DNA from 4 places in the Actinoallomurus oryzae genome. Region 1 is predicted to be linked to each of the others. Evidence: riboswitches for the same ligand, from Rfam matches in the RefSeq annotation. Region 1 holds a riboswitch; each other region holds the start of a gene.

The links. Region 1 has a riboswitch for cyclic di-AMP ahead of ABEA10_RS49150 (CHAP domain-containing protein). Riboswitches for the same ligand answer to the same signal wherever they lie in the genome.
Region 2: another riboswitch for cyclic di-AMP. It lies ahead of ABEA10_RS16870 (CHAP domain-containing protein); the one in region 1 lies ahead of ABEA10_RS49150 (CHAP domain-containing protein).
Region 3: another riboswitch for cyclic di-AMP. It lies ahead of ABEA10_RS23825 (C40 family peptidase); the one in region 1 lies ahead of ABEA10_RS49150 (CHAP domain-containing protein).
Region 4: another riboswitch for cyclic di-AMP. It lies ahead of ABEA10_RS18105 (CHAP domain-containing protein); the one in region 1 lies ahead of ABEA10_RS49150 (CHAP domain-containing protein).

The regions. Positions count from the first base shown of each region.
Region 1 is NZ_BAABHF010000068.1:9,823-16,954, forward strand. It holds gene ABEA10_RS49130 (cation efflux transmembrane domain-containing protein) at 98-1,393, shown strand; gene ABEA10_RS49135 (glycosyltransferase) at 1,562-2,626, opposite strand; gene ABEA10_RS49140 (ArsR/SmtB family transcription factor) at 2,753-3,124, opposite strand; gene ABEA10_RS49145 (cation diffusion facilitator family transporter) at 3,223-4,119, shown strand; cyclic di-AMP (ydaO/yuaA leader) riboswitch at 4,332-4,475, shown strand; gene ABEA10_RS49150 (CHAP domain-containing protein) at 4,475-5,455, shown strand; gene ABEA10_RS49155 (hypothetical protein) at 5,463-6,608, shown strand; gene ABEA10_RS49160 (C40 family peptidase) at 6,646-7,132, opposite strand, start outside.
Region 2 is NZ_BAABHF010000019.1:582,884-590,015, forward strand. It holds gene ABEA10_RS16855 (GAP1-N2 domain-containing protein) at 1-1,390, shown strand, start outside; gene ABEA10_RS16860 (TRAFAC clade GTPase domain-containing protein) at 1,395-3,098, shown strand; gene ABEA10_RS16865 (NADP-dependent oxidoreductase) at 3,143-4,072, shown strand; cyclic di-AMP (ydaO/yuaA leader) riboswitch at 4,569-4,717, shown strand; gene ABEA10_RS16870 (CHAP domain-containing protein) at 4,716-5,678, shown strand; gene ABEA10_RS16875 (SDR family NAD(P)-dependent oxidoreductase) at 6,017-6,772, shown strand; gene ABEA10_RS16880 (MerR family transcriptional regulator) at 6,804-7,132, shown strand, end outside.
Region 3 is NZ_BAABHF010000025.1:40,640-47,771, forward strand. It holds gene ABEA10_RS23815 (C40 family peptidase) at 1-478, shown strand, start outside; gene ABEA10_RS23820 (C40 family peptidase) at 513-1,493, shown strand; cyclic di-AMP (ydaO/yuaA leader) riboswitch at 1,807-2,032, shown strand; gene ABEA10_RS23825 (C40 family peptidase) at 2,091-2,612, shown strand; gene ABEA10_RS23830 (basic secretory protein-like protein) at 2,748-4,091, shown strand; gene ABEA10_RS23835 (M48 family metallopeptidase) at 4,134-5,486, shown strand; gene ABEA10_RS23840 (acetate uptake transporter) at 5,540-6,190, opposite strand; gene ABEA10_RS23845 (glycosyltransferase family 4 protein) at 6,514-7,132, shown strand, end outside.
Region 4 is NZ_BAABHF010000019.1:851,016-858,147, forward strand. It holds gene ABEA10_RS18085 (nitrite/sulfite reductase) at 1-966, shown strand, start outside; gene ABEA10_RS18090 (Insertion element protein) at 1,031-1,210, shown strand; gene ABEA10_RS18095 (phosphoadenylyl-sulfate reductase) at 1,207-1,920, shown strand; gene ABEA10_RS18100 (sirohydrochlorin chelatase) at 1,902-2,666, shown strand; cyclic di-AMP (ydaO/yuaA leader) riboswitch at 3,222-3,365, shown strand; gene ABEA10_RS18105 (CHAP domain-containing protein) at 3,377-4,135, shown strand; gene ABEA10_RS18110 (RlpA-like double-psi beta-barrel domain-containing protein) at 4,276-4,833, shown strand; gene ABEA10_RS18115 (TetR family transcriptional regulator) at 5,050-5,673, shown strand; gene ABEA10_RS18120 (acyl-CoA dehydrogenase family protein) at 5,670-7,132, shown strand, end outside.

The DNA.
Region 1 (7,132 bases):
GAGCAGATCCGTCTCATCGGACGACGAAGTCCCGCCGTCCGTACGTCTCGCCGTGCCCGATCCCCCCGGCGGCCGGCTTCAGGAGGAGGTGTCACCGGTGTATCTAGCGCAGGGGATCGAGGCGATCAACGTCATCGAGCGCGGCCGGAGCCCCGGCTACGAGGCCTGGATCGCGGTCGGCCTGGTGTCGGTCTCCAGCCTCGCGGGGGCGTGGCTGGCCCGGCGCAACTCGGCGCGGGTGGTCGTCTGGCTGGCGATCGCGTCCGCGACGATGCTGGTCATCGCGATGACCGACCTGCTGCCGGACGCCTGGCGGGAGGCGTCGGAGACCGGCGTGCCGTGGTGGGCGATCGCCGTCGCCGCCGCGGTCGGCTTCCTCGTGATCACCTACTTCACCCGCAAGGGGTGCGGCTGCGAGGCGGACTCGGACAAGACGGCGGGCCGGCACGCACCGGGTCGCCACCGCCGCCTCAAACAGGCGGTCGACACGGCGTTGTTCAGCGGGATGGGCACGGCGGCGGCCCTGACGACGCACCGGGCGATCGAGGGGGCGACCTTGGCGCTCACGGCGTCGGTCGTGGTCGTCGTCGCACTCATGGTGCACTCGGCGAGCGAAGGCCTGGCGCTCGCGGCGCTGTTGGACATGGCCAAGCAACGTCTCGCTCCTTGGCTGGTGGTGGCCTGCGTCGCACCCGCCGTCGGGGTGCTCGCGGCGACCATCCACCCCATTCCCGGCAAGGTCGTGCCGATCCTGCTCAGCATCATCTCGGGCGTACTGACACGCACGGCGGTCGTGGGCCTGAAACTCGCCGCGAGCAAGCAGGCCGGCGGGCGCCTCTCAAGACGACAGGTGACCATCGCCGGACTCGGCGCGATCACGGTCGGCGCGCTCATCGTGGTCGCCCACACGAGCGAGAACGCAGGCCCGGCGCGGACACGAACCCAGCCGGTACACCTCGCTCCGTCACCGGCGCGGAGCGTTCCGCGGACGCGGCCGCGTGGCGCGCCTCGGCGAGGCCGACCGACGGACCGGCCGACGGACCGGCCGACGGCGATGCGGCTGGCCGCCCGGCCGGCGCGCGGCGGCTTCACCTACGGGCTCAAACGCGCCGAGATCCTGTCGCCGCAGCTCAACGTCGTCACTCTGCTGGTCCTGGGCGCCCTGTTCTGCTACGAGGCGATCGCACGCCTGATCGAGTCGCCGGAGGTCGAAGGGCGCTGGGTCCTGACGACGGCGCTGACCACTGGTGGTCATGACGACGGGGTTCGCGCGGGCGGACGCCGTCGCGACGCTGGTGGTGGCGATGCTCATGCTGAAGGCGGGCTGGGGTCTCATCCGCGAGACCGGCCGGATTTTTCTCCAGGCCGCTCCGAGCGCGCTGGTGCCGGGTGAGATCGGTGCCCGGCCACCCGGTCGGGGCGCCTCGGCGACAGTGATCTTGGTGTGCCGGTCCTTCCTGCGTCTCCCCACCGTCGGCAATGTGTCCGGTTGACTTCATGTCGGAGGTGGCTTTCGCAGGCGCCCACGTCGCCGAAGCATCCCTCACCGAACCAGCCGGTTCTAACCGGCCGCTGCGACGATCGAATCAACGACCCGGTCGGGGTCTTCAGCGGTGATCGCGGTGGCCATGCGCTGAGCGGCCTCGGTGTAGCCCGGATCGGCCAGAACCTGCTGGATGGTGCCGGTCAGCGCGGGCACGTGGGCGTCGGCGGTGACGCCGACGCCCACGCCGTGGTGGCGGACCCGCGCGGCGACGTCGTGTTGGTCGCGTCCCATCGGCACGCACACCAGCGGTACTCCGGCACGCAGCGCTGCCATGACTGTGCCGTGGCCGGCGTGGGTGACCACCAGTGCGGCGTGCGGGAGGACGGCCGAGTGCGGCACGAAGCGTTCCACGGTGCTGTTGTCCGGCGGGTCGAAGCGGGCGGGGTCGACCGCCGGGCCGACGGTGACCAGTGCGCGTACCGGCAGTTGCCCGAGCGCGGCCAGCAGCCGGTGCAGCAGCTCGACCTGGCCCTGGTCGCTGGTGCTCAAACTCACGAGCACCAGCGGTTTGTCCGTCCACTGTGGCCGCCAGTCGCCGGGCGGGATGTCGTCGAGTTGCGGGCCGACGTAGGTGACGTGGGCCGGCGGCCGTACGTCCGGCAGTTCGAAAGCGCGGCTGGTGAGCACGAGGACCCGGTCGGCGGCAAGGATCTGGTCGGTGACCGAGGCGACCTCGGGCAGGCCGAAACCACGACGGGCGTCGTTGATCGCGGCCCGGACCCGTCCCCACTTCGGCTGCGCGGCCATCGTCGAGCCGACCCGCCGGTCGGCCAGGTAGACGGTCGGCATCAGCGCGGCGGACGGTACGTCGCCGACGGTGGCGGCGATCAGCGCGCCGTACAACATACAGTCCGCCACCACGATGTCGGCACCGTCGAGCCGGTCGCTCAGGTGCTTGGCGAGCGGTGTCGGGTCAGTGTCCCCGATGGGGTGGAAGTCCAGTCCGGATGCCAGGTGAGCGATGGTCGGCGACCCCGCGACCCGTACCCGGTGGCCGTGTGCGACCAGACGTCGGGCCACCCGGATCTCGGCCGATGCGGTGCCGCCGCCGTCGCGTGCTACGAGCAGTACGTCTGTCATGACCGCAAGGCTGGCACTTGAAGCACGGTTCAAGTCAACGGGAGCGGCATGGTCGAGTTGCTCGACATCGCCGAGGTCGCCCGCCGCAGCGGGCCGGCCCCGGCGAAGCTGCGCTCACAGTGGTGATCATCCGGTCAGGTTCGCCGCCGGGGGCTGGTCGGTCGCGCCGAGTCGGCGGTGTTCGATGTGGTAGACGGCCTCGTCGAGCAGGGCGGCGACGTGGTCGTCGTAGAGGCGGTAGACGATGCTGCGTCCTTGCCGGTCGCCGGTGACGAGGCCGAGGTGGCGCAGGTGGCGGAGCTGGTGTGAGACCGCCGAGCGTTCCATGCCGACCGCGTCGGCGAGTTCGCCGACCGGGCAGGGGCCCTGGCGGAGCCGGGCCATGATGAGCAGCCGGCTCGGTGTGGCGAGGGCCTGCATCGTCTCGGCGACCGTCTTGGCGGTTTGAAGGTCGATCTGGGCGGCGGGGGTCGTTCGCCCGTCCACGCCGTGTCCCATGACGGCGATGCTACCGCGCGTCAACAGGTGAACAGGTATTCACATATTCTCCTATAATGGCCGGGCACGTCGGAGAGACCCCGGGGAGTCGCCCTGTCATGAGCATGCTGGAGACCGTACGAGACGACGCCGCCGACCGGCGTGCGGCCAACCGCGCCATGGCGGTGTCGGCGGCCGGGCTCGCGATCACCGCGGTGGTCGAACTGGCCCTGGCCTTGGTGACCGGATCGGTCGCCCTGCTCGGTGACGGGCTGCACAACCTGTCCGATGTGTCCACCTCGGCGGTGGTGTTCGCCGGGTTCTGGATCTCACGTCGGCCCCCGACCGCCCGCTATCCGTACGGGTATGAGCGTGCCGAGGACCTGTCCGGGCTGGGCGTGGCGCTGGTGATCTGGCTCAGTGCGCTGTTCGCCGGGTACGAGAGCGTGCGGAAGCTGCTCGACGCGGCGCCCACGAGTCATCCGGCCGTCGGCATGGCCGGTGCGGCCATCGGCATCGTGGGCAACCAGCTGGTGGCCCGCTACAAGCTGAAGGTCGGGCGGCGTATCCGGTCCGCGACATTGATCGCCGACGCCAGGCACTCGTGGCTGGACGCCATCTCCTCCGTCGGAGCGCTGATCGGGCTGGCGCTCGTCGTCGCCGGATACCGGTGGGGCGACCCGATCGCCGGCTTCGCCGTCACATTGTTCATCTGCCATGTCGGCGTGGAGGTCACCCGCGAGATGGTCCACCGCCTGATGGACGGCGTCGACCCCGATGACCTTGACGCCGCCAAGGCCGCGGCCGCGCGGGTGCCCGGAGTGCGGTCGGCCGAGGTCCGCGGACGCTGGATGGGCCGCACGCTGGCGCTCGAGGTCGAGACCGGTCTCGGCGACGGTCTCAACCTCGCCGACGCGGATCGGATCAACGCCTCCGTCGAGGAGAGCGTACGGGCCGCGGTTCCGGCGGCGGGCCTGGTGCACGCCCACGCTCATTCCACGGCCGCGACGGCCTGACCCGCCGAAATCTCCTAACCTCCGTAGGAGCAACTGCGGTGTCACCTCGCACACCGCCTGTTCCTCCGCCCTGCCGCGTACAGGATCCGGACCAGATGAGGGTTCCGTACTGGGCGTTAACGAATGTCGCTTTTGGGGCTGATGTTGTGTTTGATTACGGTCTCTACTACGTTGCGTCGTAGCCGGGCTGTGGCATGTCTTCATCCGAAGGCGGGGCCCGGACGCCTAATCCGGTGGCGCCGCCAGCGTCGTTGGAGCCGGGGACCCATGTCTTTGGGGTGAATCCGCCGTGTGCGGTAGGGCTTCTCCTGGCCCGAACCCGTCAGCTAACCCGGTCGGCGGGTGAGGGAGAGATATGGATCCGGTAGGCCAGAAACTGCTGCACATCGCCAGGGCCGAGCTCGGCTACAGCGAAAAGAGCAGCGGCTACACCAAGTACGGGAACTGGTACGGCGAGCACGTCGCCCACGGCGGCGGCTACGACACCGCGCCGTGGTGTGACATGTTCCTCGCCTGGGCCGCCGACAAGGCGGGCGTCGAGGACTGGACGGGGGAGTTCGCCTCCACGCCCGATCACGCGAGCTGGTTCCAGAAGCACCACGCGTGGGGCCACAAGCCTGAGCCGGGCGCCATCGTGTTCTTCTCCTTCTCGGGCGGCAAGAGCATCGGCGACATCGAACATGTCGGGATCGTGGAGAAGGTCCACGGCGATAAGCTCACCACCATCGAGGCGAACCACAACAACAAGCTCGGACGCGCCGATCGCGACGTCAGCCAGGTCGTCGGCTTCGGCTATCCCGCCAAGGTCAAGGTGAAGGGCAAGCCCGTACCGGGGACGGAGCAGAAGTACCAGCCGAAGCACTCGGCACCGGCGCTGTCGCCGCGGGAGATCGTCGGGGACGTCGGGGCGCAGCAGCAGGTGGCGCAGACTTCTCACGCGGCGCCGGAGCAGCCGTTGGTCGACCAGAGCGGGATGCTGACCGGGTTGCTGGCCGTCGTGGTGTTCGGTACGGCCACGCTGGCGATCGCCAGGTCCAGGGTGAAGGTGCCGGTCCCCGCGTCCGGCGTTCAGCTCCGCAAGCGCGGGAAGCACCACCGCAGGCCGGTGGAGCTCCCCGCCGAGATGACTCCGGCGCACCTCGACGAGGCCGACGTCGGTACGGCGGTGATGCCGGCCTTCACGGCCGAGGCGGCGGCCCAAGCGGAAGATCGCGAGTTCTGGGGGAGGATCTCCGGCCTGGAGGAGGATGAAGAACTGGCGTTCTGGGACTCGATGCACTCGGTGATGGCGAGCGCTCGCCCGTCGGAGCGCGCGTCCGCGATGGCCGGTATGTAGGAGCCGAGTGGGCAGGAAACCGTCCGCCGCGCCGATCCGCGCGGTCCGGCCCCTGGAGGGTGGGTTGCCCCTGCGGACCTTCGAGGAGTACCGGTCCGCGGGGCGGCTCGTCCGCCGGGAGCTGGATGACGCGGAGCGCCTGCGCCGTGAACTTCTCCATGGACGTACGGCACCGCGTCGGTTCCCGCCTGACTTCGCGGGTCGGCTGCTGGCGGTATGGAACGCCTACGTCCTGCAGATGGTCGGGGAGCACTTGCTCGACGCGGTGCGGGTTCGCTCTCTCGGCGCCGTACGCCCCGAGGCGTCGGCTCGGATACTGGCGTTCCTGGGTCCGGCGGGCCGCTGGATGTCCCAGGCCGCCCATGCCGCGGCCGACGCCTCGTACCGGGTCGAAGAGCGGGTGCACCTTCCGGCCGAGCCGCCGGGGTGGCCGAACCGGACGTACGGTCCTTATCCCCTGTCGACCGCGATGGCGGCAGCCCTCCGGGCGGTTCACGCACGGGCCGGCTCCACCCTGGCGGACCATGTCCGGGCGCCGGTCGGGGATGAGGAGGATCTGTTCTGGCTTCGCTGGCTACTCGACAACGCCGCCGCGGCGATCGAGTACACGGAACAGCCGGACCTCGATGAACCGTCATGGTCGGCGATGACCGCCGCCTATCTGCGGTACGCGCTCCGGATGCTGTTCCTCTTCGGCCAGGTCGCCGCGATGCCCGCCCTGCTCGACGCCCGAGACCCCACCACCGTGGTCTCGCTCGTCGCCCGCGGTCCGTCGAGGACCGACATCTGGTCTCTCACCGACCCGGGTCGGCGCACACTGTGGCGCTCACGTCCATCGGCGCGCGCGGCGGTCGAGAAGATGTGGGCCGCGAACCCGCGGCCGGGGGCGACCGTCCGGGTGCAGGCGCAGATCGACGCGGCGTTCCGGACGGGCGCGATCGTCTTCGCCACCGACCGGACCGGCGAGCGGCTCGGATGCCTCTACCGGTGTCCCTGGCCGGCGGTGTACGAGGTGCGCAGGCCCGTCACGATCGGCGGCACCCACCTGCTGCCGATGGAGCACTTCACCTTCGACGCGCTCGGCGAGGGGCATGGCCAAGGGGGCCGGATCGTCGTGTCGGTGTTCGTACCCGCCGACGCCGCGGTCGGATGAGGCAAGCCGGCTTGCCGGGCCATCTGTGCGAGATCTGTCAGGGCCGGCTGGCGCCCACGTAGTGCGAGACGTACCAGGGGTTGGACATGCTGTCGAACTTCACGACGCTGCCGGTGTGGGGGGCGTGGATGAACCTGCCGCCGCCGACGTACATGCCCTCGTGACCGAGGTTGTCGAAGTAGACCAGGTCGCCGGGCTGCAGGTCCGACTTGGCGACATGGCGGGTGGCGGCGTACTGGTCGGGGACGACGCGGGGGAGGCTGACGCCGGCGGCGCGCCAGGACATCATGGTCAGGCCGGAGCAGTCATAGCCCTTCGGGCCGGTGCCGCCGTAGATGTAGGGCTTGCCGAGCTGGGCATAGGCGTATTCGAGGGCTTTACGCGGCGGGCCCGAGGCGGGACCGGTGTAGGTCCCGCCGATCGGACCTCCAGGGCCACCCAGCACTCCGGCTTCGCGTAGGAGTTTCTTCTGCTGGTTGATCGCCTTCTCAACGGTCGTCTTCTGCTTCTTCACGCTCTCGGTG
Region 2 (7,132 bases), on a different contig from region 1:
GGCCGGCGAGCGAACCGCCACCGCGCCGGTGGGCGTGGTGGAGCCGCCGCGCGGCTTCCCGGCCGGTGGCCTTCCCGTGCTCGCGTCGGCCGACGGGGCGGCGGCGCTGCTCGCGCTCTGCCGCGGAGAGACGTCGGTGTCCGCCGCCGAGGAGTCGGCCGCCGCCGCGCTCGTCCGGTGCGGCGGGGCGCCGTCCTGGCTGTGGCCGGCGCTGGCGCCGGCCCTGCCCGGTCTCGGGTTCGAGCTCGCCGCCGCGCTCGCGCACGTGGCGCCGGAGATCGCCGAGCGGTGCGTGCTGCTGGCCCTGGCCGATCCGTCGCTGCGCGCACGCCTGCCCGTGCTCCGGCTCCGCGACGGCCTGCCCGCGCGCTTCCGCGCCGCGCTCGCCGAGGCGCCGAGGCTGGACGCGCTGGCCGACGTCGTCCGGCTCGCCGACCAGGTCGGCGGCCGGATCACCGGCGATGACGTGACCGCGGCCGCCGCGGCGTGCGCGCGGCGCGGCGCGGGCGACATCGCCGCCGCCGTACGCGCGACGCCCGGCGTCTGGCGTGCCGCTCTGGTCGGCGGCGTCCTGTCGGGTCTCGAACGCGCCGAGTCCGGCACCCGCCGGGCGATGCTCACGCCGGACGCCCGCGCGGCCCTCGGCGAGCGCGACTGGACCCGCGCGCCTCGTACCGGTGGGCTGATCCTGTCCGCGCGCGCCGACCGGCACGAGGCCACGGCCCGCCTGATCGAGCTGGAGCCGTACGGCCTGCCGGAGATCGAGGAGCTGCTCGGCGCGCTGTGGGACGCTGCGCCCTCGCCCGGCGAGTGCGAACGCCTCGTCGAGCGGCTCGGGCCGTCGATGGCCCGGTTCGCCGTGCTCCGTGACCTGCCACGGCGGGTCTTCGAATCCGCGCCGCTCGACGCGGCGGAGACCGTACGCCTCGCCGAGCTGATCCGCGATCGGCTGCCCGAGCTGGCCGGTCCGGCCCGGATCGTGCTGGCGCACCGCGAGGCGCTGCGGGCGGGGACCGAGCCGGAGATGGCCCGCGTCCTCGGCCGGATGGACGCCGGCGACCCCCTGACCGACCGGGTGTGCGCGAGCGTGGCCGGGGCGCTCACCGCGCGGCCGGCGCGGTCGCGCGCCGAGGTGCTGGCCGCGGCCACCGACGCCGTACGCCGGGAGCTCGCCGGCCACTGGCTCGACGCCGGTCCCGACCGGGACGACCGGGTGGACCTCGCCGAGATCGAGGTGCGCCTGCACCGGGCGCGGACACCGGTCCCCCGGCTCACGGCGTGGGGCGACGGGCTCGGGCGGTTCGCCCGGAGGCACGTCGAGTCGGCGCTCACCGACCGCGACCCGGCGCTCGCGTCGGCGTGGCGGGCGCTGCGGCGACGGGGAGCGTGACGCCGTGCCGGTCGTGTACGTGCTGGTCGTCATCGTGTGGCTCGGCCTGGTCGCGGCCGAGTGCGTGTTCGTCCTGCCGGTCGCGCTCGCGCTCGCCCTGCTCGCCGGGTTCGGCCTGGGGCTCGGCCGCTTCTTCACCGTCGCCTGGCGTGCCCTCACCGCCACCGGTGTGGACGGCCCGTCCCCGGTCCGGCGCCCCGCGCCCGGGCCGCCCGACCCCGCCTACCCGCACTACCTGCTGGTCCAGGTGTGGCGCGACATGGCGGCACTCGAACGCCGCACCCTGCCCTGGTGCGTCACGCAGGCCCGGTGGGCGGCCGCCACACTGACCGAGACGCTGCTGAAGCCGCCCCAGGGGCTCGCGCTGTTCCCGCTGTGGTTCGGGCTGTGCGCCGGCATGGCGCTGTCCGTCGTACCGCTCGCCGTCGCGGTGCTGGCGTTCGCCCTGGCCACGGCGGTGATGGCGGCGGCCGGGCTGGTCGTCTGGTCGGTGTGCGTGGCGGTGCTCGGCGCGGTCGAACGCGTCTGGATGGCCTACCGCCGGATCCTGCTGGCCTGCCCGCACGCGGGCTGCTACCAGCGGTTCGCGCTGCCGGAGTACTCCTGCCCCCGCTGCGACGAACGCCACTCCCGGCTCGTGCCGAACCGCCTCGGCGCGTTCCGGCACGTCTGCCGCTGCGGCGCGCGGCTGCCCACGACGATCCTGCTGGGGCGGTTCCGCCTCGGGGCGTACTGCCCGCACTGCCACCGGCGGCTGCCCGGCCGGATCGGACGGGCGCGCGTCGAGCCGCTGCCGTTCGTCGGCGGTCCCGCGGCCGGCAAGACGACGCTGATGTTCCTCGCCGTACGCGCGCTGCGCGCGAGCGCCGCCGGCGCCGGGGGCCGCGCGGAGTTCGTCGAGGCGCGCGACGCGCGGGCGTACGCCGGGGCGGTGGCCGAGCTCGACCGCGGTGGACGCCTCGCCAAGACCGGCCCCGAGCTGCCCGTGGCGACCATGCTCGACCTGACGCTGCCGGCCGCGCACCGGATCCTCTACCTGTTCGACCCGGCCGGCGAGCTGCACACGGGCGCGACGCGGGTCGAGCGGCTGCGCTACCTGGACCACGGCGAGGCGTTGCTGTTCGTCATCGACCCGTTCGCCCTGCCGGAGCTGCGGGCCGCGCTCACCACGGACGAACGCCGCCTCGTGGAGCAGACGACCGCGACCTCCGACGAGGACCCCTCCGACACCCTGCAGCGGCTGCTTGCCGAGCTGCGGTCGCGCGCCGACCAGGGCCGGCAGCGGCGCATCGCGGTCGTGGTGACCAAGGCCGACGTGCTGCGCCGCACGGCGGTGGGCGCGAGTCTCGGCGGCGACACGCGCGGCTGGCTGGAGGGGCTCGGCCTCGGCAACACGATCCGTACGCTCGAGCGCACGGCCGCGGAGGTCCGCTACTTCGCGTCCGGCCTGGACATCCCGCCCACGGCGCTGGCCGAGCTGTTCGGCTGGGCGGCCGGGCTGCCGCTGGGCGGCCGGGTCGACCCGGGGTTCGACGACCGGCCGGCAGCGGACGAGCTGCGCGAGCCCTGGCCGGTGGCGGGCCGCCCGCCTTCGCTGGTGCCGTACGGGCACCAGGCGGGGCGCAGCGCGCTGTTCGCCGCGCTGACCGTGCTGGGGCCGCTGATCATGATCGTTCTCGGCCTGTCCGTGTACACGCGGTTTCGATGAGCCGCCGGTGGTGAATCCCCGCGTCGTGGGGTAACGGTGACGGTGTGAAAGCCATCGTGATGAACCAATACGGCGGTCCCGACGTGCTCAAGCTCGCCGAGGACGCGCCGGAGCCGAAGGTCGGGCCCGACTTCGTCCTCGTACGCGTCAAGGCGGCGGGGGTGAACCCGGTGGACTGGAAGATCCGCGAGGGCCGCCTGGACGGACTCTTCCCGACGGACTTCCCGGTCGTCCCGGGCTGGGACCTGGCGGGCGTGGTCGAACGCGTCGGGCCGGCCGTCAGCGAGTTCTCACCGGGCGATGAGGTCATCGGCTACGTGCGCGAGGACCACGTGGGCCGCGGCACGTACGCCGAGCTGGTGTCCGCACCGGTGCGCACGCTCGGCCGCAAGCCGGCGCGGCTGTCGTGGGCCGAGGCGGGCGGCCTGCCGCTCGCGGGCCTGACGGCGTACCAGGCGCTCGTCAAGGCGCTGGGGGTGAACGAGGACGACACGGTGCTCATCCACGCGGCGAGCGGCGGTGTCGGGTCGTTCGCCGTGCAGATCGCGCTGGCGCGGGGCGCCCGGGTCATCGGCACGGCCGGCCCGCGCAACCACGACCATCTGCGGTCGCTCGGCGCCGAGCCGGTGGCGTACGGGCCGGGGCTCGCCGATGAGGTGCGCCGGCTCGTCCCGGGCGGCGTCTCGGCGGCGCTCGACCTGGTGGGCGGCGAGGCCCTCGAGGTGACGCCGAAGCTGCTGACCGGCAAGGGCCGGTGGGCGTCGATCGTGGACCCGTCGGTGACCGAACGCGGCGGGCGATACGTGTTCGTCCGCCCGGACCCGACGGACCTGGCGGCGCTGGCGCGGCTCGTCGACGACGGCCGCCTGACGGTCCCGGTGGCGAAGACGTTCCCGCTCGCGGAGGCCGCGGAGGCCCAGCGCCTGAGCGCGGAGGGACACACACGCGGCAAGATCGTGCTGACCGTGGACTGAGTCTCCGCGTCCGGCTCCGTCCCTCTCCCGGCGGGCCGGAGCCGGGCGCTTCCCCCGCCGCTCGCCCGTACCGGGCACGGTGATCATTGACTTTCTTCTGCCTTTGTTCGAAAGTTTTTGACGACGACGCGACGCATCCGATTCGTCGCACCTTGTGGCGTTCTGTCGCGCTTCATCGGGGCACCTCCGGCCCGCCTGGATGAACTGCCGCATCTCCCGACAAAGCCGGTCGACTCGGTCCAGCGAGCATCGCCCTGGCGTGGGTTCGGTCACTACGCTGCGCGCCGGGCCTCATTGGCGCCGCGATTGGCCACTCTTCCATTTCCGCAGATGAGAGCCGCAATTCCGCCGTTGCGCAACGATCAGTCCCAGGGCTTGGTTACAGTGGGTAAGTAGTTCGCTCCATACTTTCCGCTCCGAACGCGTTGCCGTTCTCGCGACACTTCAGATACATTGCGCCGTAATCGGGCTGTGACTTACCTCCACCCGGGAGGTGACAGACCGACCGCCGAATCCGGCTGCACCCCCAGTGCAGCGGGAGCCGGGGACCCACGTAGTCCCTTGGGGTGAATCCGTCTCGCACGGTAGGGCTCCTCCTGGCCCGAACCCGTCAGCTAACCCGGTAGGCGGCGTTAGGGGAGACATGGATCCGATAGGTCACAAACTGCTGCAGGTCGCCAAGGGCCAGCTCGGCTATCACGAGAAGGCCAGCGGGTACACCAAGTACGGCGACTGGTACGGCAAGCACGTCGGCAAGGACCCCGTCTTCAAGGACGCGGCCTGGTGCGACATGTTCCTCGCCTGGGCGGCGGACAAGGCCGGAGTCAAGGACTGGACCGGCGAGTTCGCCTCCACGCCCGACCACGCGAAGTGGTTCAAGAAGCACCACGCGTGGGGTCACCACCCCGAGCCGGGCGCCATCGTCTTCTTCTCGTGGAACGGCGGGAAGAGCATCGGCGACATCGAGCACGTGGGCATCGTCGAGTCGGTCCACGGCCACACGCTGCACACCATCGAGGCCAACCACAACGACCAGCTCGGCCGCGCCACCCGCGACGTCAGCCAGGTCGTCGGGTACGGCTACCCGTCGAAGGTGAAGGTCAAGGCGGCCCCGGCCGAGCAGAAGTACGTCCCGAAGCACTCGGCGCCGCCGCCGGCCGCCAAGGAGATCGGTCAGCAGCCGGCCACCCCCATGCACGAGACGCAGACGACGGCCCAGCACGACTCCGCGCCGCCGCTGCCGGACCAGCAGGCCGCCCTCACCGGGCTGCTGGCCGTCGTGGTGTTCGGCACGGTGACGCTGGCGCTGAGCAAGGCGAAGGTCCGCGTGCCGGTGCCGACCCCGAACGTCCGCGTCCGCAAGCGCGGCAAGCACCACCGCACGCCGGTCGAGATGCCCGCCGACATGAGCGTGGCCGACCTGGACGCCGCGGACGCCGGCACGGCGGTCATGCCCGTCCTGTCCGCGGAGGCCGCCGCGCTGGCCGAGGACAAGGAGTTCTGGGGCAAGATCACCGAGCTGGAGGAGGACGTCGAGCTGGCGTTCTGGAACACCCTCCACGCCGCGGTCTCCCAGCCCAGCTCCGAAGAGTCGCTCAACGTCTGAGAGCGGGCTCTGAAGCCCGAGCCGGCCCTCCCCGCCCGTGGGAGGGCCCTCGGTCATCGCCCGGGCCTTCTTCTCCGAGCCCGGCACTGCCGCTTTCCCCCGGTCCGCACCGAGCCGGACGTCCGATCTCAACGGTCGGCTCGGCACGTGGACCCGTTGCAGGCCGACCCTGCCCCTGGAGCGCGCGCTCGCGCTCGGTCGGCCTGCGCCGGCGGCCTCCCCGTCTCCGCCTGTTCTCCCTCGCGCTTGACCCTGACGCCGGGGTCAACGTTTAGCGTCGTCGCGGCATCGTTCGGCACGGCCGAGCGGACCCAGCGACGACAAGGAACGGGCAAGATATGACGAAGACGTCACTCCAGGGTCAGAGCGTGATCGTGACCGGTGGCGGCACCGGGATCGGCCGGGCGACGGCGCATCAGTTCGCACGTGAGGGTGCCCAGGTGCTCGTCGTGGGCCGAAACGCGGAGAACCTCGAGCGGACCGCCGAAGGACGACCCGGCATCCGCACGTTCGTCGCCGACGTCGCGGCGCCGAAGGCGCCCGCCCGGATCGTGACCGCCGCGGTCGAGGCGTTCGGGCGGCTTGACGTCCTGGTGAACAACGCCGCCGTCACCCGGCCGGCGCCGCTCGGCACGATCGACCGGGACGTCGCGCAGCAGCAACTCGACACGAACCTCATCGGCCCGCTGATGCTCGCTCAGGCCGCCCTGCCCCGGCTGGAGGACGGCGGCGGCACGATCGTCAACATCACCGCCAACGGCCCAGGGCGCGCCTTCCCGGGCAACTCCGTCTACGGGTCCACGAAAGTGGCCCTGGACTTCCTGACCCACACCTGGGCCGTCGAGCTGTCTCCGCGGAACATCCGGGTCGTCTCGGTCGCTCCTGGGATCACACAGACGCCCGTGCTGACGCACGCCGGGTTCACCCCCGAGGAGATCGCCGCGAGCCGCGACGAGATCCTCGCCCGCGTCCCGCTCGGGCGCGCCGCACGGCCCGAGGAGATCGCCTGGTGGATCGTGAACGTCGCGCGCCCCGAGGCCGGCTACCTGACCGGTTCGGTGATCCGCGTCGACGGCGGGATCAACATCGCATGAGGAGCGTTCACCCGAAAGGTAATCTCCGACCGTGTTGATCGGCGAACTGGCCCACGAGGCGGGAACCACCGTCCGCGCCCTGCGCTACTACGAACAACAGGGCCTGCTACACCCCCGGCGTACGGCGAACCGGTACCGGGACTACGGCGAGAACTCCATCCTGCGGGTCCGCAACATCCGGCTGCTGCTCTCGCTCGGCTTCACCGCCGAGGACCTCCACGCGTTCCTGCCCTGCCTCGACCAGGACATCGAGGCGAACCGGTGCCCGGGGAGCGCTTCGGTCATCGCGGGCAAGCTCACCGAACTCGAGGGGAAGATCACCGCGCTGGCCGAGATACGGGACCGTCTGAGCGTGTTCCT
Region 3 (7,132 bases), on a different contig from region 1:
GCTCAAGTCCGAAAAGTCGCAGCTCGACAAGCTGAAGAAGCAGGCCGCGCAGCAGCAGTCCCTGGTCAACAGGCTCGGCGGCGGCTCCAGCGGCAGCCATGGCGGCACCTACAACGGGCCGGCGTCCGGCCCCGCCCGCCTCGCCCTGGAGTACGCCTACGCCCACAAGGGCGATCCGTACAAGTACGGCGGCGCCGGACCGAACAGCTTCGACTGCTCCGGGCTGGTGATGATGGCCTGGCGTCACGCCGGCGTCAGCCTGCCCCGCGTCGTGCCGGACCAGTACAACGCCACCCGCCGCGTGGCCCGCTCGGACCTCCAGCCCGGCGACCTGGTCTTCTTCGACAACCTGGGCCACGTGGGCCTGTTCGTCGGCAACAACCAGTTCATCCACGCACCGCACACGGGCACGGTCGTTCAAATCGAGAGCCTGAGCGGCTACTACAGCTCGAACTACTACGGCGCGGGCCGTCCGTAGGGAGCTGACAACAGTGGAGATGAAGCGTTCAACCATGTCCAAAACCAGTCGTTGGATCGTCGGTACTGCCGGAGCGGCCGTCCTCGCCGGGCTCGTCCTGCCCGCCGCCCCCGCGGAGGCCAAGCCGACGCCCTCGCTGAGCGCCGCCAAGCAGCAGCTTGCCAAGCTCAACGACCAGGTCGACAAGCTGGCCAACCAGTACAACAAGGCCAAGGAGGACTGGAAGGCCGCGCAGAGCCACCTCAAGGCGCTCAAGTCCTCCGTCACGGTCGAGCAGGCGACGTTCAACCAGCTGCACACCCGGGTCGCTCAGCTCGCCGCGGCGGCGTACAAGGAGGGCGGCGCGGCGGGGGACATCCCCCAGTTCGTGGGGGCCAAGGACCCTGAGGCCGTGCTCGACCAGATGTCGGCCTTCACCAAGGTCTCCAGCAACCGCGCGGCGGAGCTGAACCAGTTCCTGGCGTCCGCGCAGCGGCTGGAGCGGCAGAAGGCGCTGGCGGAGCAGGCGGCCGAGCAGCTCAAGCAGCAGAAGGACCAGGTCGACAAGCAGCGGGCGTCGGCCAATGCGGCCATCAGGAAGCAGTTGGCGCTCATCAACAGGCTCGGGCGCAACATCGACCCGGGCTCGTCCAAGGCCAACTGCTCGATCCTGGCGACCGGCCGCGCCGAAACGGTGCTGAAGTACGCCTGCGCGCAGCTCGGCAAGCCGTACGTCTTCGGTGGCGCCGGCCCGAACTCCTTCGACTGCTCGGGCCTGACGATGATGGCCTACAAGCAGATCGGCATCAACCTCAGCCACTACGTGCCGAACCAGTACAGCGCGAGCCGGCGTGTGGCGAAGGCCGACCTCCAGCCGGGTGACCTGGTCTTCTTCAGCAACAACGACCACATGGGGATGTTCGTCGGCAACGGCAAGTTCATCCAGGCGCCGCACACCGGCGACGTGGTGAAGATCTCCAGCCTCAGTGACGCGTACTACAGCCAGGTGTACTACGGCGGCGGTCGCCTGCTCTGACCGGAACGAACACCACAGGCCCTCCGGCGCGTCAGTGCCCGGAGGGCCTTTTTCGGTCGGGGCGAATTCACCTTAGGTAATTTCTCTCGTACGCTCTGACGGCGAATTTGCGTATTCATAGGTGCCTTGTTAGCGTGCGCCGAGTTATGCGATACGCCCCATGTGTCGCGTGCAGCCGACGTGAGGGAATTCGCCCTTCCTTCGAATGTGTTGTGGAACACATTCCATCGGGTGGATCATCCTCTCGGCTTTCCGAAATGCAGAGATAAGCGGCCGGTCACCGGAGAACCGCCCCGTGAGAGGGCGTGTCAGGCGGCCGCGAGCGCCGAGTCCGCGGGCACGCGGAGCCGGGGACCCACATACGCGCGAAGGGCGCGGATCCCCCGGGGTGAATCGGTGCGTCCTGCGTCATCACAGGCAGACAGCGGTGCGGCGGACAGACCGTGACCGCGGGCCGTGGTGCGGCGGGCGGACCGTAGGGCGACCTCTTCCCAGCCCGAACCCGTCAGCTAACCCGGTAGGCGCACACGGAAGGAGAGCATCCTGTCTCGCACCCCCTCGACCGCTTCGCCGACGCGCGTCCGCCTCGCCGGCGGCATGCTGGCCGCGGGCGCGGTCCTCGCGCCCACGGTCCTGACGGCCTCGACGGCATCCGCCTCATCGGACACCGTCGCCACCGTCACCCCGGTCGCCATCCCCACGGCGGCCGCGAGCACGACGACGAAGCAGACGTCTTGGAGCAAGCGACACAAGGTCGGGCTGACGGCGGTCGCCGTCGCCCGTAAGCAGATCGGCAAGCCGTACCGCTATGGCGGCGACGGCCCGAGCAGCTTCGACTGCTCCGGTCTGGTGCAGTACGTCTACCGCAAGGCCGGAGTGAAGCTCCCGCGCACCGCGGACGCCCAGCACCGGCACGTCAAGCGCCACGTGAAGTTCTCCGACCTCGCCACCGGCGACCTGGTGTACTTCTACGGCGACGGCCACACGGGCATCGTCTCGAAGGTCAAGGGCAGGAAGGTCTACATGATCCACGCCCCCCACTCCGGTACGCACGTCAAGCAGGTGCTGATCAACAGCTACTACCGGGCGCACTTCAACGGCGCCGCCCGCCCGTACTGAGGCACCCGTCCAGGCGACCGCCGGGGCCCGTCCGCGAGGACGCCCCGGCGGTCGCGTACGTTCCGGGTCCGGTGGACGGGTGATGGCGGGTGCCGTCGGCGGGGGCACCCGGTCGCGGCGGCTAGGATCGCGCGCATGCCGGCCAAGGGGAACCTGGACTCGCGTGCGACCGCGCCCGCCATGTTCGCCGGGCTCGCCGGGCTGGCGATCGTGGCCAACCTCCTCGCGGGGGTCGGCTACATCGCGTTCCACGACGGTGAGAGCCGGGCCGCCGCCTCCTCCCGGCCGGTCGCCGGGGCGCCGCCCGCGCCCAGCGCCGCCACGGTGAACTCCCTGCTCCAGCGCCGCTCGCGTGCCGTCCTCGACCGCGACCGCGCCGCCTTCCTCGCCACCGTCGACCCCTCGGGCCAGGCGTTCCGCGCCGGGCAGCGGACGCTGTTCGACAACCTGGCCAAGGTGCCGCTCGCCGTCTGGAAGGAGACCCTGGCCGACACGCGCCCCGCCGTGGCGGCCGACGACGGCTGGACGGCCCGCCTCCGGCTCACCTACCGGCTGCGCGGCTTCGACCGCCGTGACCTCGTCTCCACCGAATACCTCACCTTCGACCGCCGCCCGGGCACGGGCTGGACGATCTCCGGCGACGGCGCGGCGCACGGCCTGCGCGACGACCCGCAGATCTGGAACGGCGGCGGCCTCACCGTCGTCCACGGGCGGCGCAGCATCGTGCTCGCCGAGGACGGAGCCGTCGCCGGTCAGGACTCCGCCGCCCGTACCGCCGAACTGCGCGACATCGCCGCCCGCCTCGACCAGGGGATCGGTACCGTCTCCGGCGTCGTCGGCGACCGGTGGGCCCGGCGCGTCGTGGCGCTCGTCCCGGCCACCGAGCAGGAGGCCGAAGAGCTCGTGGGGGACGTGCGCAACCTCGGCGACATCGCCGCGCTGGCCACGGTCACCGGTGACGAGGGCGGCCGCGACACGGGGGAGGACCGCGTCGTCATCACCCCCACCGCGTTCGGCCGGCTGACCGCCCTGGGCCGGCACGTCGTCCTGACCCACGAGCTCGTGCACGTCGCGATGGGCGGAGCGCGCGACGGCAAGACCCCGATGTGGCTGATCGAGGGACTCGCCGACTACGTCGGCTACAAGAAGGCCGGGGTCTCGACCAAGGCGGCCGGGCGCGAGCTGGCCGACCTCATCGCCACCAGCGGCGTGCCGGCCACCCTGCCGGGCACGAAGGAGTTCGCCGGCTCGGGCGACCGGCTCTCGGCGGCGTACGAGGAGGCGTGGCTCGCCTGCCGCATGGTCGCCGAGCGCTACGGTGAGGACCGGCTCGTACGGCTCTACCGCACGGCCGAGGCGGAGCCGCAGGACGCGGGCGACCCGCGGCTCCAGGACCATGCGCTCCGCAGCGTCCTGGGCATCGGCACCGACCGGTTCGACGCCCTGTGGCGCGCGTACGTCCGCCGGGAACTGGCGTGACCCATGGGGCACGCCACGCAGCAGCCAGATGAGGAGCACGCGGTGAGGGCACGTCGTACGGCCGGGCCGGCGGTCGCGGTCGAGGCGAGGCAGGAGCCCGGCCCAGCGCCGGATCGGCGCGGGGCGGCGGTCGCCGCCGTGGTCCTGTGCGCGCTGCTGGCGGTGGTGATCCTGGTGACGACTCCCTGGCACCCGCTGCCGGGCGCCCGCGCGACGGCCGATCCAGGGCTCGACTTCACCCCCGCGCAGATCGCCCGCAGCGGAGCGTTCAACGACACCCTCGACCCGCCCGCGTACGCCGGGCTCGCGGCCGGCCTCCTGGTCGTGCTCCTGCTCGGCCTCACGCCGCTCGGCGCGCGGCTGCTCGGCTCGGTCACCCGGCCCCTGCGGTGGTGGCCGCTGCGGCTGGTCGGGGCGGCGGTCGTGCTGGCGGCGCTGACCCGGCTCGCCGGCCTGCCGTTCGACGTGTGGTCCCAGACCGTGCTGCACCGGTACGGGCTGTCCACCGAAGCCTGGGGCGGCTGGTTCACCGACCAGCTCACCTCGCTCGGCGTCACCCTCGTCATCTGGATCGTCGTGCTGCTCGGCGTGCACCTGCTGGTCCGCCGGTTTCCGCGGCGCTGGTGGGCGGGGGCCGCCGCGGGCGGGTTCGTGCTCGTCGCGGCGGCGTCGTTCGGCTATCCGGTGCTGGTCGAGCCGCTGTTCAACTCGTTCCACTCGATGCCCGCCGGGCCGCTGCGCACCGACCTGCTCGCGATGGCGCGGCGGGACGGCGTGCCGGTCGGCGACGTGCTCGTCGCCGACGCCTCCAAGCGGACCACCGAGCTGAACGCCTACGTCTCCGGCTTCGGCTCCACCCGCCGCATCGTCGTCTACGACACACTGCTCAGCAGCGAGCCGCGTACGGAGATCGAGCTCATCGTGGCGCACGAACTCGGCCACGCCAAGCGCGACGACGTGCTGCACGGCACCCTCGTCGGCGCGCTCGGGGCGGCGGCCGGCGTGTGCGTGCTCTTCCTCGTCATCACCTCGCCGCGGCTCCTGCGGCGCGCCGGGGCCGAGTCACCGGCCGACCCGCGGTCCGTCGCGCTGCTGCTCGCCGCGGTGACCGTGCTCCTGCAGGTCGCCGGGCCGGTGGAGAACCTCATCAGCCGCCGCATCGAGGCCCGCGCCGACATGCACGCGCTCGACCTGACGCGCGACCCGGAGACGTACGTGCGGATGCAGCGCTCGCTCAGCGCCCGCAACCTCGACGACCTGTCGCCGGGCGCACTGGAGTACGCGCTGTGGAACAGCCACCCGACCGGCCCGCAGCGGATCGCCATGGGCCGCGACTGGGCCCGGCTCCACGGCGTCCCGGTGCCCGCGCCGCTCGTGAAGAGCACTTCGCCGTGACCGCGCGGTGAGCGCGGCCACGGCGAAGAAGGATGTGGCGAAGAAGGACGCGGCTACTCCATCACCGGTTCGGCCGGTGCCGCGGCGCGCCCGAACGGCCCGCCCACCGGCAGGGAGAGTTTGCCCGGCATGCCGTTGGCCACTCCGGCCGCCGAGGTGTACCAGGCGACGAGCGCGGTCAGGACACCGATCCACCCACCGAGCTTGACCGTGCCGGTGCTGTGGGACAGGTTGCCGATGAACAGGATGATCTCGGTGACCTCGAGGGTCAGGAACACGCCGAACACCGCCGCGTTGACCTGGGTGCTCCAGAGCAGCATGTAGGTGTTGAAGATGGCGAAGGCGAGCAGGATCCAGCCGAGGTCGTTCTGGATGAGCGACTCGGCGTTCGCTCCGCCGGCCTTGGCGGCCGTCGGGGCGACGAGCTGGACGTAGAGGCCCAGACCGATCCAGAAGCCGCCGTAGGTGGAGAATGCGGTGGCGCCGAAGACGTTACGGTTGCGGAACTCCCACATGCCGGCGAGCAGCTGGACGAGCCCGCCGTAGGCGAAGGCGTAGCCCAGCCAGGCGTCGGTGCCGTCCGTCCAGCCGGCGTTCTTGGCCGACAGGAGGAATGTGGTGAGTGCGAAGGCGGCGAGGCCGAGCGGGCCGGGGTCCGCGATGGCCGATACCGCTGGCGCGGGGGTTCGGGGGGTTTCGGTCAAGGTGGCTCCTCCTATATCCGTGGAGAACTCCACCGCCGTGCCTCGTCAGGTCCGCAGTGATCTCATCGCAGGCCGGGCGGGGTGAGGGCGGCCACGTGTTGACACCTGTAAAGATTAACGCCCTGTTTCGTTCCGGTCACTGGGCTGGAACCGAAATGTGATCATGCGTGCGATGCTGACGGAGCACATGAACGAGCGGAGCGAGGGAATCGAAGGCACGCCCCCGTGGTCACGCCCTCCGACGCAGGAGGGCACATGACCGAGCGGAGCGAGGGAATCGAAGACACGCCCCTGTGGTCACACCCTCCGACGCAGGAGGACTCATGACCAAGACGCTTGTGGTGACCAACGACTTCCCGCCCAGGCCGGGCGGGATCCAGGCCTTCGTGCACAACCTCGCCGTACGGCGGCCGCCCGGCTCGGTCATCGTGTACGCGCCGGCGTGGAGGGGCGCGGCGGCCTTCGACGCCGCCCAGCCCTTTCCGGTCGTGCGCCATCCCGGCCGGCTGATGCTGCCGGTGCCCACGGTCCTGCGCCGGGCCGCCGGCATCGTACGGGCCGAGGGCTGTGACTCGGTGGTGTTCGGGGCGGCGGCGCCGCTCGGTCTGCTGGCACCGGCGCTGCGCCGCGCCGGCGCGGCCCGGATCGTCGGCCTCACCCACGGCCACGAGGCGGGCTGGGCGTCGCTGCCGGGCGCCCGCGGCCTGCTGCGCCGTATCGGCGACGGCGTCGACGTGCTCACGTATCTGGGGGAGTACACCCGCGGCCGGATCGCCCGCGGCCTGTCGCCGTCCGCGGCGGCGCGCATGCGGCGGCTCGCGCCGGGTGTGGACGAGACGGTGTTCCACGCCGGTGTCGGCGGAGCGGAGATCCGCGAGCGGTACGGCCTGGCGGACCGGCCGGTCGTCGTCTGCGTCTCACGTCTCGTGCCGCGCAAGGGCC
Region 4 (7,132 bases), on a different contig from region 1:
GTGGTGAACGACGAGGGCGAGGCCGGCTACGACCTGTGGGTCGGCGGCGGGCTGTCCACCAACCCGATGTTCGCCAAGCGCCTCGGCGCGTTCGTCCGGCCCGAGCAGGCGCCCGAGGTCTGGGCCGGGGTCACCGGGATCTTCCGTGACTACGGCTACCGGCGGCTGCGGAGCCGCGCCCGGCTCAAGTTCCTGATGAACGACTGGGGCCCCGAGCGCTTCCGCGAGGTGCTGGAGAAGGAGTACCTGGGCTACAGGCTGCCCGACGGGCCGGCGCCGGGCGGGCCCCGTGACGCCCGCCGCGACCACGTCGGCATCCACCGGCAGCGCGACGGCGCCTACTACGTCGGGTTCGCGCCGAGGGTCGGCCGGGTCAACGGCGACCTGCTGCACGTGATCGCCGACCTGGCCGAGGAGTACGGCTCGGGCCGGGTGTGCACGACGACCGAGCAGAAGATGGTCATCCTCGACGTGCCCGAGGAGCGCACCGAGGCTCTCGCCGCCGAGCTGGAGGCCCACGACCTCCAGGTACGGCCCTCGGTCTTCCGGCGGCAGACGATGGCCTGCACCGGCATCGAGTACTGCAAGCTGGCGATCGTCGAGACCAAGCAGCGCGGCATGGACCTCATCGAAGAGCTGGAGAAGCGCCTCCCGGACTTCGACGAGCCGCTGAGCATCAACCTCAACGGCTGCCCGAACTCCTGCGCGCGCGTCCAGGTCGCCGACATCGGGCTGAAGGGCCAGCTGGTCACCGACGCCGACGGCAACCAGGTGGAGGGCTACCAGATCCACCTCGGCGGGACGGTCGGCGGTGCCTTCGGCAAGAAGATCCGCGGGCTCAAGACCACCGCGGACGAGCTGCCCGACTACGTCGAGCGGGTCCTGCGCCGCTACCAGGACCAGCGGAACGACGGTGAGTCCTTCGCCGACTGGGTGCAGCGGGCGGAACAGGAGGACCTCACGTGAACGAACGGAGTGAGCGAACCGAAGGCACGCGCCAGTGGTCACACCCTCCGACGAAGGAGGACTCATGACCGAACGAGCGGTCCCCTTCTACTGCCCCTACTGCGGCGACGAGGACCTCGAGCCGTACGAGAGCGACGGCGGCTGGCACTGCCGCGCCTGCACCCGTGCGTTCAAGCTGCGGTTCATCGGCACCGGCGCGCTCAGCGCCGCCGTCCCCGCCGACCCGAGGGGGCGGGCGAGATGACCCTCACCTTCGAACGCCCGACCGCCGCGCTCGACCTGACCGACATCGTCGAGTCGGCCGCCGACGCCCTCGAAGAGGCCCCGGCCGAGGAGATCGTCCGCTGGGCGATCGCGACGTTCGGCGACCGGATCTGCGTGACGTCCTCGATGAAGGACGCCGTGCTGGTGGACATCGCCGCCAAGATCCGGCCGGGCATCGACGTGCTCTTCGTCGACACGGGCTACCACTTCGCCGAGACGATCGGCACCCGTGACGCCGTCGAGGCGGTTTACCCGGTCAACGTGGTGAACGTCACGTCCTCGCGTACGGTCGCCGAGCAGGAGCGCGACCTGGGGCCCCGGCTCTACGGCCGGAACCCGGACCTGTGCTGCCACCTGCGCAAGGTCGAGCCGCTGAACCGCGCCCTGGAGCCGTACCTCGCGTGGATCACCGGGATCCGCCGCGAGGAGACCGCGCACCGCCGCGGGGCCAGGGTCGTGGAGTGGAACGCCTCGCGCGGGAAGGTCAAGGTCAACCCGCTCGCCCGGTGGACGCACGAGCAGCTCGGCGCGTACATCGAGGAGAACGGCATCCTCGTCAACCCGCTGCAGTACGACGGCTACCCCTCCATCGGCTGCGAGCCGTGCACCCAGCGGGTCGCGCCCGGCGACGATCCGCGCAGCGGCCGGTGGGCCGGCACCGGTAAGTCCGAATGCGGCATCAACCTCTGATCACCTGTGCACTCCCGCCGCCTCTGGTGGCGGTGGCGCACGGCAGCCGGGACCCGCGTGCGGCGGCGACGGTCGAGGATCTGCTCGACCTCGTACGCCGCCGGTCCGGGCTGCGGGTGGTCACGTCCTACCTCGACCACGCGCCGCCGACGCCCGGCCAGGCGCTCGGGGCGCTCGCCGGTGACGGCGCCGGCGAGGCCGCCGTCCTCCCCCTCCTGCTGACCGCCGCGTACCACAGCAAGACCGACATCCCCGGCGCGCTGACCGAGGTGCGCCGGGACCACCCGCGGATGCGCCTGTGGTACGGCGCGACGCTCGGGCCGCACCCGCTGATGATCTCCGCCCTGGAGCGGAGGCTGGCCGAGGCCGGTGTGACGCCCGATCCGGACACGGCCCTCGTGCTGGCCGCCGCGGGGTCGAGCGACCCGTCGGCCAACGCGACGATCGGCCGGATGGCCCGTGGCTGGCTCGGATGGCGGCGTGTCGTCCCCGCCTACGCCTCCGCCGCGCGCCCCACGCCGGCCGAGGCCGTACGCGGGCTGCTGGACGCCGGGGCTCCGCGGGTCGCGGTCGCCTCCTACTTCCTCGCCCCCGGCCATTTCGCCGACAAGGTCCGTGACGAGTCGCTCGCGGCCGGGGCGACGGCCGTCTCGGCGGCGCTCGGCGCCGCGCCCGAGCTGGCCGAGATCATCGAGCAGCGCTACACCGAGATCATCACGCTCGGTGATCAAGCAGCTGTCGGCTGAAAACCCTTATTTCATCGGGGTTTCGGGCTTGACAGACCCGGCCACGTGATCTTCTCGCAGGTCAGAGGCGGCGGATGTCCATATTCACCCTTTACGGCCCGAAATATGTTTGCTATGTTCGGTTGACCGGCGGCGCCCCCCATGCGCCGTCCGTAATATCTCCGCCGGCCAGGGCCTGCCCACCAGCACCACCGCGTGCGGCACGCGACGACGCGTGAGAGGGGCCCCCCTTCCGGGCCGCGACGGTTCATAACCAAGAGCGCCGCTCCGCGCATCCCCTTGCGATCCCCCCTCATGGATCCACCTCCGATGCCGGTTCGGCAACGCGCCGCATCCGCCGCGAAGCGACGGAGCCGGACCCCGTGTCTCTGACAGGGCGTGTGGCACGCCTCCAGTGTGCCCGCAGGGCGACTTCCCGCCCGAGCCCGTGGGGTGATCGGCAGGCGCCGGGAAGTCAGGAGTGCACCGGACGAATGGACGACAAGATCCCCTAGACCTGAGAGAAGTGGCCGTACACACGGCCCGCCATCCCCCTGTTCTTCGAGCCGTCCCCTCAGACGGCTCCCGCTGAATCCGCATTTCGCGGAACCGGGGACCCACCGCACCACTGGGGTGAATCGGCGCATCCCCTTTGCGCCGTAGGGCAGCTTCCACGCCCGAACCCGTCAGCTAACCCGGTAAGCGGCATGGAAGCAAAGGAGTGCTCGAACGTGTCAGGTCGACACAAGAAGTCATGCCGTCTGCTGCGTAACACCAGACTCGGCGGTTCCCTCGCCGCCGTCACCGCCGTCGGCGCGACCGCGATCAGCCTGATCGCGGCGGCCCCGGCCGGATCCTCCCAGAAGGTCGACGCGGTCTCGGCCGGAGCAGTGGCGACCGTGCCCCACGACGCCGCGTCCCCCAAGAAGCCGGACACGCTGGCCCTGGCCGACAAGAAGGCCGGCAACGTCAACACCGAGAAGCGCCAGGTGCTGCCCAGCGCGAGCGACGCGCTGAAACTCGCCGAGTCCCAGGTGGGCGTCACCGAGGACTCCTCCGGTGGCGGCACCAAGTTCCAACAGTGGTTCGTCTCCTCTCCGTGGGCCGAGCGCGGCGTCCAGCGCGACGGCGGCAAGGTCTCCGACTACGCCAACGCGAACTGGTGCGACATGTTCGTGTCCTGGATCGGCGCCAAGCTGGGCGTGAAGGGAATGGGCGCGGACGCCTTCACCCGCACCCACGCCCAGTGGTTCAAGGACCAGGGCCGCTGGGGTGAGAACGCGACGCCCGGCGCCGTGGTCTTCTTCTCCTGGAGCGGAAGCAAGTCGATCGACGACATCGACCACGTCGGCATGGTCATCAAGGACAACCACGACGGGACTATCCAGACCATCGAGGGCAACACCGACAACGCCGTGAAGATCCGCACGCGCGACAAGTCGTCGGTCGTCGGCTACGGCTACCCCGAGTACGGCTCCAGCGACGCCTGAGCCCTCTCCCCGCCCCGGCCGCGCGCCGGCCGGGGCGGCCCGCCCTGCACGTCGACTCCCCTGTGCTGAGAGGCCATCCCCCCATGTTCGAATTCGCCAAGCATTCCCTGGATCGATTCTCCACTAAGACGATCGCCTCGGTGGCGACCGGTGTCGTCGTTGCCGGCGCCGGCCTGTCCGTCGCGCTCACCCACTCCACCGACTCGTCCCCGGCCGCCCGTACGAGCAGCGTGCAGGTGACGCAGGAGGACTCGGGCCTGCTGGGCCCCGGCTCGGAGGGCCACGCGGTCAAGCTGCCCCGCCAGGCCCCCACTGAGAAGGCCGACAAGAAGGCCGCCCTGCCGGGCGGCGTCTCCACCGGCACGTCGTTCTGGGACGCGGAGACCGCGTCCGGCAAGCCGATGTCGTTCCACACGGTCGCCAGCCCGTACTGGCCGCTCGGCACCAAGGTGAAGATCACCGTCGGCAAGAAGAGCGCCGTCGGCGTGGTCGAGGACTTCGGCCCGGCCGAATGGGCGGTCGCCCAGCACAACCCGCCGGCCATCATCGACCTGTCCGAGGAGATGATGCAGTACTTCACCGGCACCCGGTCCAACTCGATCCCCATCAAGTTCCAGGTGCTGCAGCTGGGCGACGGCCCCGTCTACCGCCACTCGGGCACCGGTTACGACATGGCGACCGGAATCTCCGAGAAGTAGCCCTCTCCCGCCCCCATCCCCCCTGGGGGCGTTCGGGGCCCCTCCGCCCGAGGGGCCCCGGACCTTTTTCCGAGGCCCCGGATCGTTCTCCGAGAGGCCCGGACCGTTTCTGAAGTGCTGGGACCGTTTCCGAGGGGCCCGGACCGTACTCCCGCAGAGCCACGGACCGTTTTTCCGTGGTTGCGTCGAAGAAGTGAACTGCGGTTCAATTCTTGTGTGCCGTACCGCCGCACGCCCCGCGTCGAGGCGCGCCTGAGCGCCTCGCGGGAGCGCATCCTGTCCGCCGCGCTCGCGATCGTCGCCGAGCACGGTTACGCGGGATGCTCGGTGGCCGCCGTGGCGCGCCGGGCCGGTGTCGCCACCGGCAGCGTCTACCGCCACTTCCCGGCAAAGGCCGACCTGGTCGCGGAGGTGTTCCGCACGGCGTCCCGGCGCGAGGTGGACGCCGTCGCGCGAGCGGCGGCCCTGGAGGGCACCGCCGCCGAGGCGGTCGCCGCGGTGATCGAGACCTTCGCGGGCCGCGCGCTGCGGGCCCCGCGGATGGCGTACGCGCTGCTCGCCGAGCCGGCCGACCCGGCCGTCGACGCCGAGCGGCTGGTGTTCCGGCGCGCGTACGCCGACGCGATCGCGACGCTCATCACCCGGGGCATCGCCGCGGGCGAGCTGCCCGACCAGGACGTCCAGGTCAGCGCCGCGGCGCTCGTCGGGGCGATCGGCGAGGCCCTCGTCGCCCCGCTGGCGGCGGGTGCCGCCGCCGGCACCGCGCGGGTCCCCGAGGTCACCGGCGACACGGCTCACCTCATCACCTTCGCCCAGCGCAGCATCGGAGCGGTCCCATGACGACGCATGACGTGTTCAACCAGGTCCCCCCGCTGACCGGCTACGACGTGGCCGACGACCCGGCGCTGCTGGACGGGCTGTTCCGCGAGGGCGGCGGCTGGGCGACCGAGGAGATCCACGAGCTCGGCCGGCTGGCCGGCTCGGAGGAGGCGCAGGAGTGGGGGCGGCTCGCCAATGAGTACCGCCCGGTGCTGCGCACCCACGACCGGTACGGCCACCGCGTCGACGAGGTGGAGTTCCACCCCGCCTGGCACGAGCTGATGAAGGTCGCGGTCGGGCACGGGCTGCACGCCCGCGCGTGGACCGAGCGCGCCGGCGCGCACGTGGCCCGCGCCGCCAAGTTCTACGTGTGGCGCGTCGACGCCGGGCACGGCTGCCCGATCTCGATGACGTACGCCGCGGTGCCCGCGCTGCGCCAGGAGCCCGAGCTCGCCCGCGCGTACGAACCGCTGCTGACCTCCGGCACGTACGACTTCGGCCTCCGCCCGCCGCTGACCAAGGCCGGCATCCTCGCCGGAATGTCGATGACGGAGAAGCAGGGCGGCTCGGACGTCCGCGCCAACACGACCCGCGCGGTCCCGCAGGCCGACGGGACGTACCTGCTGACCGGGCACAAGTGGTTCACCAGCGCGCCGATGTGCGACGTCTTCCTCGTGCTGGCCCAGGCCCCGGAGGGCCTGACCTGCTTCCTGCTGCCGCGCGTGCTGCCCGACGGCACGCTCAACCCGATGCGCCTGCAGCGCCTGAAGGACAAGCTCGGCAACCACTCGAACGCCTCGGCCGAGGTGGAGTACGAACGCGCCGTCGCCTGGCGCGTCGGCGAGGAGGGCCGGGGCGTCCGCACCATCATCGAGATGGTGAACATGACGCGGCTCGACTGCGTCATCGGCGCCGCCGCCGGCATGCGCCAGGGCCTGGTCCAGGCGGCGCACCACGTCGCGCACCGGCAGGCGTTCGGCGCCACCCTGATCGACCAGCCCCTGATGCGCAACGTCGTGGCCGACCTGGCCGTCGAGTCGGAGGCCGCGACGGTGCTGATGCTGCGCCTGGCCGGCGCGACCGACCGCGGCGAGACGGCCTTCAAGCGCCTGGGCCTGGCGGTGAGCAAGTACTGGGTGTCCAAGCGCTGGCCCGCGCACAGCGCCGAGGCCCTGGAGTGCCTGGGCGGCAACGGTTACGTCGAGGAGTCGGGCATGCCCCGGCTGTTCCGCGAGTCTCCGTTGAACTCCATCTGGGAGGGGTCGGGGAACGTCGCCGCCCTGGACGCCCTCAGGGCCATGATGCGTCAGCCGGAGACCGTGGAGGCGTTCTTCGCGGAGGTGGAGGCCGCGACGGGCGCCGACGCCCACCTGGACGCCGCGGTCGCGCAGGTGAAGGACTCACTCACCGACACCGCGACGATCGAGCTGCGCGCCCGCCGGATCGTGGAACGTCTCGCCCTGGTCCTGCAAGGATCTCT